2 regions of the Peribacillus sp. BM1 genome follow, and region 1 is predicted to be linked to the other one. Evidence: riboswitches for the same ligand, from Rfam matches in the RefSeq annotation. Region 1 holds a riboswitch; the other holds the start of a gene.
What was found. Region 1 has a riboswitch for thiamine pyrophosphate ahead of thiW (energy coupling factor transporter S component ThiW). Riboswitches for the same ligand answer to the same signal wherever they lie in the genome.

Region 2: it holds a riboswitch for thiamine pyrophosphate, as region 1 does, so the genes downstream of both, AC1MGI_RS06100 (ABC transporter substrate-binding protein) here and thiW (energy coupling factor transporter S component ThiW) in region 1, are expected to answer to the same signal.

What each region holds. Positions count from the first base shown of each region.
Region 1 is NZ_CM155259.1:205,051-209,833, forward strand. Features, by position in the region: gene thiE (thiamine phosphate synthase) at 1-205, opposite strand, end outside; gene thiM (hydroxyethylthiazole kinase) at 186-1,001, opposite strand; gene thiD (bifunctional hydroxymethylpyrimidine kinase/phosphomethylpyrimidine kinase) at 1,406-2,203, opposite strand; gene thiW (energy coupling factor transporter S component ThiW) at 2,172-2,693, opposite strand; TPP riboswitch at 2,848-2,952, opposite strand; partial or broken gene AC1MGI_RS01020 (AAA family ATPase) at 3,124-3,444, opposite strand; partial or broken gene AC1MGI_RS01025 (hypothetical protein) at 3,433-3,576, shown strand; gene AC1MGI_RS01030 (phosphatase PAP2 family protein) at 3,709-4,380, shown strand; gene AC1MGI_RS01035 (ABC transporter permease) at 4,649-4,783, opposite strand, start outside.
Region 2 is NZ_CM155259.1:1,237,984-1,242,766, forward strand. Features, by position in the region: gene AC1MGI_RS06080 (hypothetical protein) at 1-86, shown strand, start outside; gene AC1MGI_RS06085 (DUF2179 domain-containing protein) at 326-874, shown strand; gene AC1MGI_RS06090 (hypothetical protein) at 1,215-1,361, shown strand; gene AC1MGI_RS06095 (hypothetical protein) at 1,411-1,545, shown strand; TPP riboswitch at 1,679-1,788, shown strand; gene AC1MGI_RS06100 (ABC transporter substrate-binding protein) at 1,928-2,920, shown strand; gene AC1MGI_RS06105 (thiamine-binding protein) at 2,934-3,227, shown strand; gene AC1MGI_RS06110 (ABC transporter permease) at 3,224-3,994, shown strand; gene AC1MGI_RS06115 (ABC transporter ATP-binding protein) at 3,987-4,724, shown strand; gene AC1MGI_RS06120 (TatD family hydrolase) at 4,721-4,783, shown strand, end outside.

The DNA.
Region 1 (4,783 bases):
AAAGTGGAATAGAATAAGTCGCAAGTAATTGTTTAATTTTTAACGCTTTTTCATAAAAGACTTTTCCATCGGCTGTTTTTTCTCTTAATTGAACAGCTGTAACTCCTCCAAGAATGGCCTCTTCAATAATTTGCTCAAGCTTTCCAAGCGGGATCGATTCCTCTGTGACAAGATAGAGGCTAAGATTATCTCGTAGCATACTCATGTAATTGTACCTCCTTCATCCAAGTCGCTCCGTTCATCAGCGAGATCGTATCAATTAATTTCATTCGGAAAGTCCCAGTTCCTTCTCCTTCTGATAGCTTCTTTGCAGTTAATTCACCAGCAATACTCATGACGGAAATTCCCGCTACTGCTGCATCAAGCATCTGATCTGTAACCCCTGCAAAGCAACCAATTAAGGAAGTAGCCATACAGCCTGTTCCTGTCACTTTCGTCAAAAGGGGATCGCCATTGTTCACTAAAACAGTCGTTTCACCGTTACTAATTGCATCTGTTCTACCACTTACAACGATTGTACTGTTTAGTTCTACCGCTGCCCGCGCAGCAAGGTCCGCTCCTGCTAGAGATACCGTACCTGAATCAACACCTCGCGTCTGACTTTTCCCTCCTATTAAACTATAAATTTCACTGGCATTCCCTCTAATAATGCTCATCTTCACTTCATGAAGAATCTTCTCAGCCATCTCGATTCGATAAGGTGTTGCCCCAGCGCCAACAGGATCAAGAATGACCGGGATATGAGCAGAATTAGCAGCTTTTCCAGCTAAAATCATTGCTTCACAGGAATCGGCGTTAAGCGTCCCTAAATTTAAGACAAGTGCATTTGCAATTTTCGCCATATCTGCGGCCTCATTGACACTGGATGCCATAACAGGAGAGCCGCCAATGGCAAGGGTACTATTCGCACAATCATTGATCGTGACCGAATTGGTTATATGATGAACAAGCGGATTGGCACTTCTTACTTCCTTGAATAATAATTCGATTCTATTTTGCATGTCATTGCCTCCATATTTTTATCGTTTTAGGAGAGAAGACTCCCACTTCAATTTTGTGCAGGGCGTAGCCCAAAAATAAGTGGGAGTCTTCTCGCCTTTCCGCGCAAAGGAACACACGTTCCTATATCGTGATATTCCTGTACAAGTTGTTCTTTGAAAACTGAACATATGAGGTTGGTACAAGAAAGGCTTCGTACCGTAAAATGTTCAAGCAACATTCGCCCCACACGTATCGAAGTAGCGAAAACCAAGCAGAGTAGAACGTGTGGCAGTTCAACGTACAAGATATTAAGCACTAACCGTAGGGACTACGGGGTTAGCCTGCTAAATAACTGGTGGATACACTGGTGGTCGCAGGAATCCCCCACTTCAAATTTTTGTTAGAAAATTAAGTTGTGGGTAGTTCAAGATTGGTGTACTTTCTGAAATTGATAGAAATGGTTGACTGGACCATGGCCATTCCCAATGGCAAAGCTGTTACGGATAGCTTGCGTAATATATTCTTTTGATTGACGGATGGCATCCTCGATTTCAAGTCCGTTTGCCAAGTTAGCCGCAATGGCTGATGAAAGGGTACAGCCCGTCCCATGTGTATTTTTCGTATGAATTCTTTCACCATTCAACCATGAATAATTTGTCCCATCATAAAAAAGATCATTTGGATCTCCGGCAGAGTGTCCACCTTTTAACAAGATGGCCTTCGCTCCTAATTGCTCGAGACCCTCGCATGCTTCATATAAATCTTGTTTCGATTGAATCGTTATTCCCGATAGCGTTTCCGCCTCTGGTATATTAGGAGTAACGAGCGTAGCCATTGGGAGCAAGTGCTTTTTCAATGCTTCTACAGCATCCTCCTCCAGAAGATGATCCCCACTTTTAGCAATCATGACTGGATCAAGGACAATGTACTGAGGTTTATATGTATAAAGCATTTCAGCAACCGCTTCAATCGTTTCCGCCGAACCGAGCATGCCAATTTTCACCGTATGCACTTCAATATCGTCAAAAACGGCAGATATTTGGTCGCGAATGATTTCTTGGCTCATCGTTTGAATCGAACGAACCTCTACCGTATTTTGGGCGGTAACAGCTGTGATAACTGACATGCCAAACACATGATGTGCAGAGAATGTTTTTAAGTCGGCTTGAATTCCCGCTCCTCCACCTGAATCAGAGCCTGCGATTGTAAGTGCTGTTTTCATAAAGTAACCCCTCCAAATATTTATTTTTCAAGAAAACCTTTAATAAAATAAACGCAATACTTGCACCTGCTAAAGAACTAATTGAAAACGCTGGTAAAAAGCCAAATAAAGCCACTTTTTTCCCTAAAAACAACAGGGCAAGTGGATAACAGGCAAGCGCACCAATAATCCCGGTACCTATGACCTCACCTACACAAGCGAAACCAATCTTATTTGTATACCTGAATAATAGTCCTGCAAGCAAAGCCCCAATCATGCTCCCTGGAAAAGCAAAGATAGAACCCGTTCCAGCCATGTTTCGAATAATAGAGACGAGTAATGCCTGGGCAATGGCATAGCCAGGCCCTAACATAACGGCCGTTAATACGTTCGCTAAGTGTTGGATCGGAAAGATTTTGGCAAAGCCCATTGGAATAAAAACAAAGGAACTAGTCAGTGCTGTTAATGCTGTAATCATGGCAGTAAGTGTGAGCTTTCTAATGGAATTCATCGTTTCATCTCCCTTTTGTGTGCCCCATACATTGACCAAAATAGTTTGGAGCATTTTAAGTGGTTTGTTTAAAAAAGCCACGCACTCTGAAATAAAACCAAAAACCCCCTTCCTGAAAGTAGGAAAGGGGTAGATATCCACATATAAACTAACTGAGCTAATATCTCCACTTCCCTCCGCCGGCATGATCCGGTTCAGGTTCAAAGGGTCTAGAACAACGTTCCATCTCAGCCTCTTAAAGACTCCCCTAGTGCAATGTATATTTAATTACTGTCATCATACCATGCTGGAACAAAAATGCAATGCCTGAAAATTTGAAATTGATATTTTTTTAGGACGAGATAGGAAAATTGGATTCATGTAGCGCCTATTAACAAGCAGTAATACCTCCGCCCTTTTTTCAACAGAAAAAGCCCTACAAAGAATATTGCTAAATGTAAAAGATATAATCCTCCGGCAAAACCCTTTTTAAGAACTTCTTTGTTCGTTCTTCTTTTGGATTCACAAAAATATCTTTAGGTGTTCCTTCTTCTACTACAACGCCGGCATCCATAAAGATCACTCTATTGGCTACATCTTTCGCAAACGACATTTCATGCGTGGCGACTAACATCGTTGTTCCTTCATTGGAAATATTTTCCATGACGGTCAACACTTCACCGACTAGTTCTGGATCTAGTGCAGAGGTTGGTTCGTCAAATAGAATGATATCTGGGTTTAAAGCGACCGCTCTTGCTATACCAACCCTCTCCAAAGATACTATCGAGACGTAAGAGCTGGACTGCACAATCCACCAATGGATGACGCAACAATAAAGAAATTAGCTATATCCGCCATTGAACAAAATCAAGCTGATTTTAGTCATCATGTACCAGCAAAATAACTAGTAGGAAGAGTCTGGTATCAGTTACATAATTGCTTTTGCAATTGGACCCCAGGCTCTTTTTTTGGGATTGCCAGCCTCCATTTTGATGTATAATAAACATCAAAACGTATATGGATTGTGAGGAATTTTATGAACATGAGACAAAAGTCTACACTTGCTCTATTTCTTAGTCTGCTTTCGCTCGCAGGCTTTGGTTTGGTTGCTTTCTTCGTCAGTAACCAACAAATTGCAGCGTTTGATCAGACTGGAATCAGTATTAGCCAAGGTATAATTTCACCGACGTTAACACCACTGATGCTATTTTTCACTTTTATCGGCAAAACAGTTTCTTTCTTGTCCCTTTCTTTGATTATTTCGTTTATCCTTTACTTCGTGTTGAAACGCCGTTCTGAACTTATTTTATTTCTAGCAGTGATTGTTGGCTCGAATGTTCTTTCACAAGTCATTAAATATGCCTTTCAAAGAGAACGACCTGGAATTAATCCGTTAATCGAAGTGACTAGATACAGCTTCCCAAGCGGACATGCCACCAATGCCATTGCTTTATATGGGTTTCTGGCGTTCTTGATTTGGCAGTACATATCCAAAAGATCTAGTCGGACTCTTATTATTCTTATAAACGCGGTCCTTATCCTGACAATCGGCTTCAGTCGAATTTATCTAGGTGCACACTACCCTAGTGACATCCTTGGTGGATATTTCACGGGCGGATTCTGGCTTGCTAGTACAATCTGGTTTTTTCAGCGTTATCAGAATAAGCATGCAATGGATACTTCACAAAAAACCGTTACATACGCTTAATCACTATTTTCACATAAAGTGAAACTTCAATCAGTGGGGTTCTTACTGCCCGTTAAGCGTGGGACAAAAAGTTATCCCCCTGATTCACATCACTTCAGGGGGATATTTCTATTATTTTTTTAATGGCAGGATCGATACCGGATTAAAGGACAGTATGACTAGCTGTTAAAAGATTTACTTTTATAGGGGCCTACCGCATGTCCGTCAAGCTAAAGCAAGCCATTACTACCAACTTGGGAAACCTTGAATGATAAACAATGACTTTTCATCAACTTATTTGCCCTTGTCTTCTATTCGTATTTCTAATGAATGCAATGACGATAGCCAAAGTAATAATAAAGTAAATGGATATTGCCCATAACGCTGTTTCGAGCCCTGCTTGCATTCTGCCGTTATAATAAAG
Region 2 (4,783 bases), 1.0 Mb from region 1:
ACACACAGCAGGCCTGGGAAAATATTAGCAATGCGTTCAGCAGTGAAGCACCGCAGCATTTGCTAAAGATTGAAACGGGTACCTGATTGAATGTTTAACTTTTCATCCCTGTGATCGCAAAGACCATTTCACAGGGATGATTACATTTATCCTATAGGATAAATGTTTGGTTTACAGTATCGTGGCGGCCATAAAAGGCGGACCGCGGTAATGCCTGTGAATCAAATAGGGACGAACGGACCTTTGCAGGAAAAAGTACAATAATGACTAAGGCTAAATTCAATTTAACATCCAGAAAAAATTTTTATAGAAAAGGGAGTTCATTATGTTATTAAATCTTCTTGTGATTTTTATACTTCAACTGGTCTATGTCCCGATTATGACACTACGGACGATCTTTTTAGTAAAAAACATGAGTATAGCAGCTTCATTACTCGGTATAGTAGAAACTTTAATCTCGATCTTTAGCTTATCCATCATATTTTCCGGTAATCAAAGCATCACTGAAAAGATGGTTTATGCTGTTGGCTTTGGTGTGGGGCTTTATCTTGGAACACGCATTGAAAATAAATTAGCAATTGGATACACTACGCTATATGTTAATTTAATGAACAAAAATGAAGAGTTAATTGAAGCGTTAAGAAATAAAGGACTAGGAGTGACCATCTTTGAAGGGAACGGCCGTGATAGCAAAAGGTACCAATTAGAAATATTGACAAAGCGGAATGTTGAAACGAAAGTCATGAATTTTATTGAACAATATGACAATAAGGCTTTCATCGTTTCATATGAACCACGAAGGTTTAAAGGCGGTTTCCTAGTGAAGGCCATGAAAAAGAATATGAAAAACACTCAAACACACATGGGGAAATAAACTTACTGCCAGCCACGGATATCCCTCTTAAAATGATGGATAGTCATACAAACATACTTCCCGCCGTAGCCCCGGCAGGCCGCTCATTGCATTGGGGGTACTTACAGGAGCAGAATAATTCAGCATCTTTACTTGCTGCGCCCACGTAGAAGATACCCATATCATTACGGGATACCGGCAGCGGTTTGCTGTAATCCCGCACTGTATCCATCAAACCTTCCCTTAGTCCACCATACTCATTTTTAACCTCCTCAACAAACTAAATTTACAAATCTAAGAAATTATTAACAATGGCTTGATTGGAGCGTATTATAAGAAGTATGTAAATAAAGATATTAGTTTGCCTACAACTCTTATTATTGAGCAAGAACATGAAGTCAATAAAGATGGACTAGTATATGTACATGTAAAAGCAGAAGAGCAACTAGACAACTTTATCTCAGGTATGGCTGTTTTTCTGAAGAATATGGAGAGTGAAATAGAATAATTCTAAATATGGGGACAATCAAGATCAGCCTGTTGTGAAGGATATTCCAATGGATATGACAGAACTAATTGCCAATTATATACATAAAATAAATACGGTCCAAGCGACAGTGAACCACAATTGGAAAGTTATTTGGAAAAAGGATCTAGCCATGCTTGGGGATTCGTATAGCACATCTAAGTAAGATGAATGGCAAAAAAACAATCTATTGGCTCTTTTTGCCCATTCTAATTGTAATTTCATAAACATATCTCTTGAAAATTAACAAGACCTATGGCAAAGTTAATAGATATTGAAGCATTAAACGAATTGAATAATGAAACATGTGGGGGGACCAGTGTTGCTGGTTGAGACCGTATCCAATAGATACATACCCTTGGAACCTGATCTGGTTAAAACCAGCGTAGGGAACATATTTAAACAGGACTCATTTGTTATGATATGCACCCTAGGGATAAACCTATGGTGCTTTTTTGCGTAGCGCGGTTCCTATTAAACGTTTACATATTTTCCACCTTGTTTCTTCGTTTGCTGCTTTGTAATGACATGTTCAAGGGGGAAATGTAATGAAGAAATGGTTAGTCTTACTTAGTGTGATGCTTATTCTTGCTGCTTGTGGGAATAGTCAGGACAATGGTTCGAAGGAAAATAATCAGGAGAAATTAAAGAAAGTTACTCTTGTTTTAGATTGGACGCCGAATACGAATCATACTGGTTTGTATGTTGCAAAGGAAAAGGGGTATTTTGAAGAAGAGGGGCTGGATGTTGAGATTATAATGCCAGGTGAGGCGGGAGCTGACCAGCTTGTCGCAGCGGGCAAAGCAGAGTTCGGAATTGGCTACCAGGAATCTTTGACAGAAGCGCGTGTACAAGGTGTGCCATTGGTCTCGATTGCTGCCATTATTCAGCATAACACGTCTGGATTTGCTTCCCCAGTTGATAAGAAAATTACCTCACCGAAAGATTACGAAGGAAAGACGTATGGTGGTTGGGGAGCACCTGTAGAAAAAGCTGTCCTATCTTCTTTGATGAAGCAGGAAAATGGAGATGTGGAAAAAATCGATATTGTGAATATGGGAGATACGGATTTTTTCACAGCGGTTAAACGAGATATTGATTTTGCTTGGATTTATTATGGATGGACAGGTATAGAAGCTGAGCTGCGTGGGGAGAAATTGAATATGCAATATTTGACCGATTATACGGAAAAGCTAGATTACTATACGCCTGTTCTCACAACTAATGAAGATTTAATAAAAGAAGATCCAGATACTGTTCGTTCTTTTGTAGCAGCAGTTTCCGAGGGCTATCATTATACGATTGAACATCCAGAAGAAGCGGCCGACCTTTTAATTAAGGCAGTTCCTGATTTAGACCCAGAATTGGTAAAGGCAAGCCAAAAGTGGTTATCACCGAAATATCAAGACGACGCTTCAAAATGGGGTGTTCAAGATCAAAAGGTTTGGGAAAACTATGCGAGCTGGATGTTTGAGAACGGTTTGCTTGAAAGTGAATTAGACGCAAAAAAGGCATTCACCAATGAATTTTTACCGAAATAAGGAGGAAAGCAACATGAGCGACTCATTAGTAAGCATTCAAATTATCCCGAAAACAAAAAATGGGGAAGATGTGATTCCTTATGTAGATGAAGCAATAGCGATTATTCATGACTCTGGAATTAAATATGAAGTTCATCCACTTGAAACGACCATGGAAGGGAATTTGACAGAAATCTTTTCAATTATCGAGAAAATGAATCAACGGATGATTGAGATTGGCAGTCGTAATGTGATTTCTCAAGTGAAAATTCTTTATCAACCAAGCGGTGCATCTATGGATAAATTGACAGAGAAATATCGCCCATGAAGATTTGGTATAAAGGATGGAGACCAGCTCTGGTCCTCATCCTTTTATTCATCGTATGGGAAGTTTCTTGTCGGCTTTTTGAAATACCAAAATGGCTCCTGCCTTCCCCCTCGCAGATATGGTTAGAAGGAGCTGCTGGATGGCCGAATTATCATCACCATCTAACATCGACGATCGGACTTACAATCTTGGGGTTTTTAATTGGAGCAAGTGTGGGCATTGCAGTTGCTGTTGGTCTACACCTTATTCCGAAGCTTAGAGAAGCCATTTATCCGATCATCATTCTCTCACAAAACATTCCAATCATTGTGTTGGCTCCACTCCTTGTTATTTGGTTCGGGTTTGGTATATTACCTAAAGTCATTGTCATTACGCTCGTTTGTTTTTTTCCGATCACAGTGGCTGCTTTGGATGGGTTTAGACAAACGAGTTCAGAGCTGATGCATTACATGAAAATGGCTGGGGCAACAAAGAAACAAATCTTTTGGAAGCTGGAATGGCCTTATGCGCTACCATCCATCTTCTCAGGCTTGAAAATCTCCGCTACATACAGTGTAATGGGAGCAGTTATTTCTGAATGGCTTGGGGCAAAAGAAGGGATAGGTGTTTATATGACCTTAGCTTCGTCATCCTTTCGAACGGACCGTGTCTTTGTTGCGATCTTTTTGATTATGATTTTGAGTTTGGTATTCTTTGCCCTTATTGTATCGATGGAACGAATGATCGTGAAGTGGAAGCCGAAAGGAGATGGCAAGAGACGTGACTAAACTTTTAATTGAGAACATATCGAAATCCTTTGGTGAAAATCAAGTACTGGATCAGTTGTCTCTTCGTGTAGAAGAAGCGGAGTTCGTCTCCATATTAGGTCCTTCTGGAAGTGGAAAAAGCACCTTATTTCAATTAATTGGTGGATTGTTTGCACCAGACTTTGGAGAAATTAGGCTTGATGGCAAACGTATTAATGGCGAAACCGGTTCGATTAGTTACACGCCTCAAAGTCCATCGCTGTTGCCATGGCGAACGGTCCTCGGCAATATCCTGCTTGGTGGAGAAATTGTTGGGGAGACAGACCAGGCACTTGCATTAAAGATGATTGATAAAGCGGGTCTAAAAGGATACGAGAATGCCTATCCATATGAACTGTCTGGAGGGATGAAGCAAAGAGTGGCGTTTATTCGCAGCCTGCTAAGTCCGCAATCACTTATTTGTTTAGATGAGCCTTTTTCAGCACTCGATGAATTCACACGTCTGGAAATGCAAAATTGGCTCTTATCTGTTTGGGAAGAAGATAAACGGGCCATTTTGCTTGTTACCCATAATATTGAAGAAGCTCTTTATTTATCTGATCGGGTTATTGTGTTATCAGAAAAGCCTACCCAAGTGAAAAAGGAGTTTATCGTCCCGTTTCCGAGACCAAGACAAGCATCGATTTTGCTAAGCGAAGAATTTTTATCGTGGAAAAAGAAGATATACAATGAATTGCGGGTGATTATGTGAGGCAGTCTATAATCGACTCTCATATTCATTTTGATCAATATTCAGAAAGTACCCGGTCT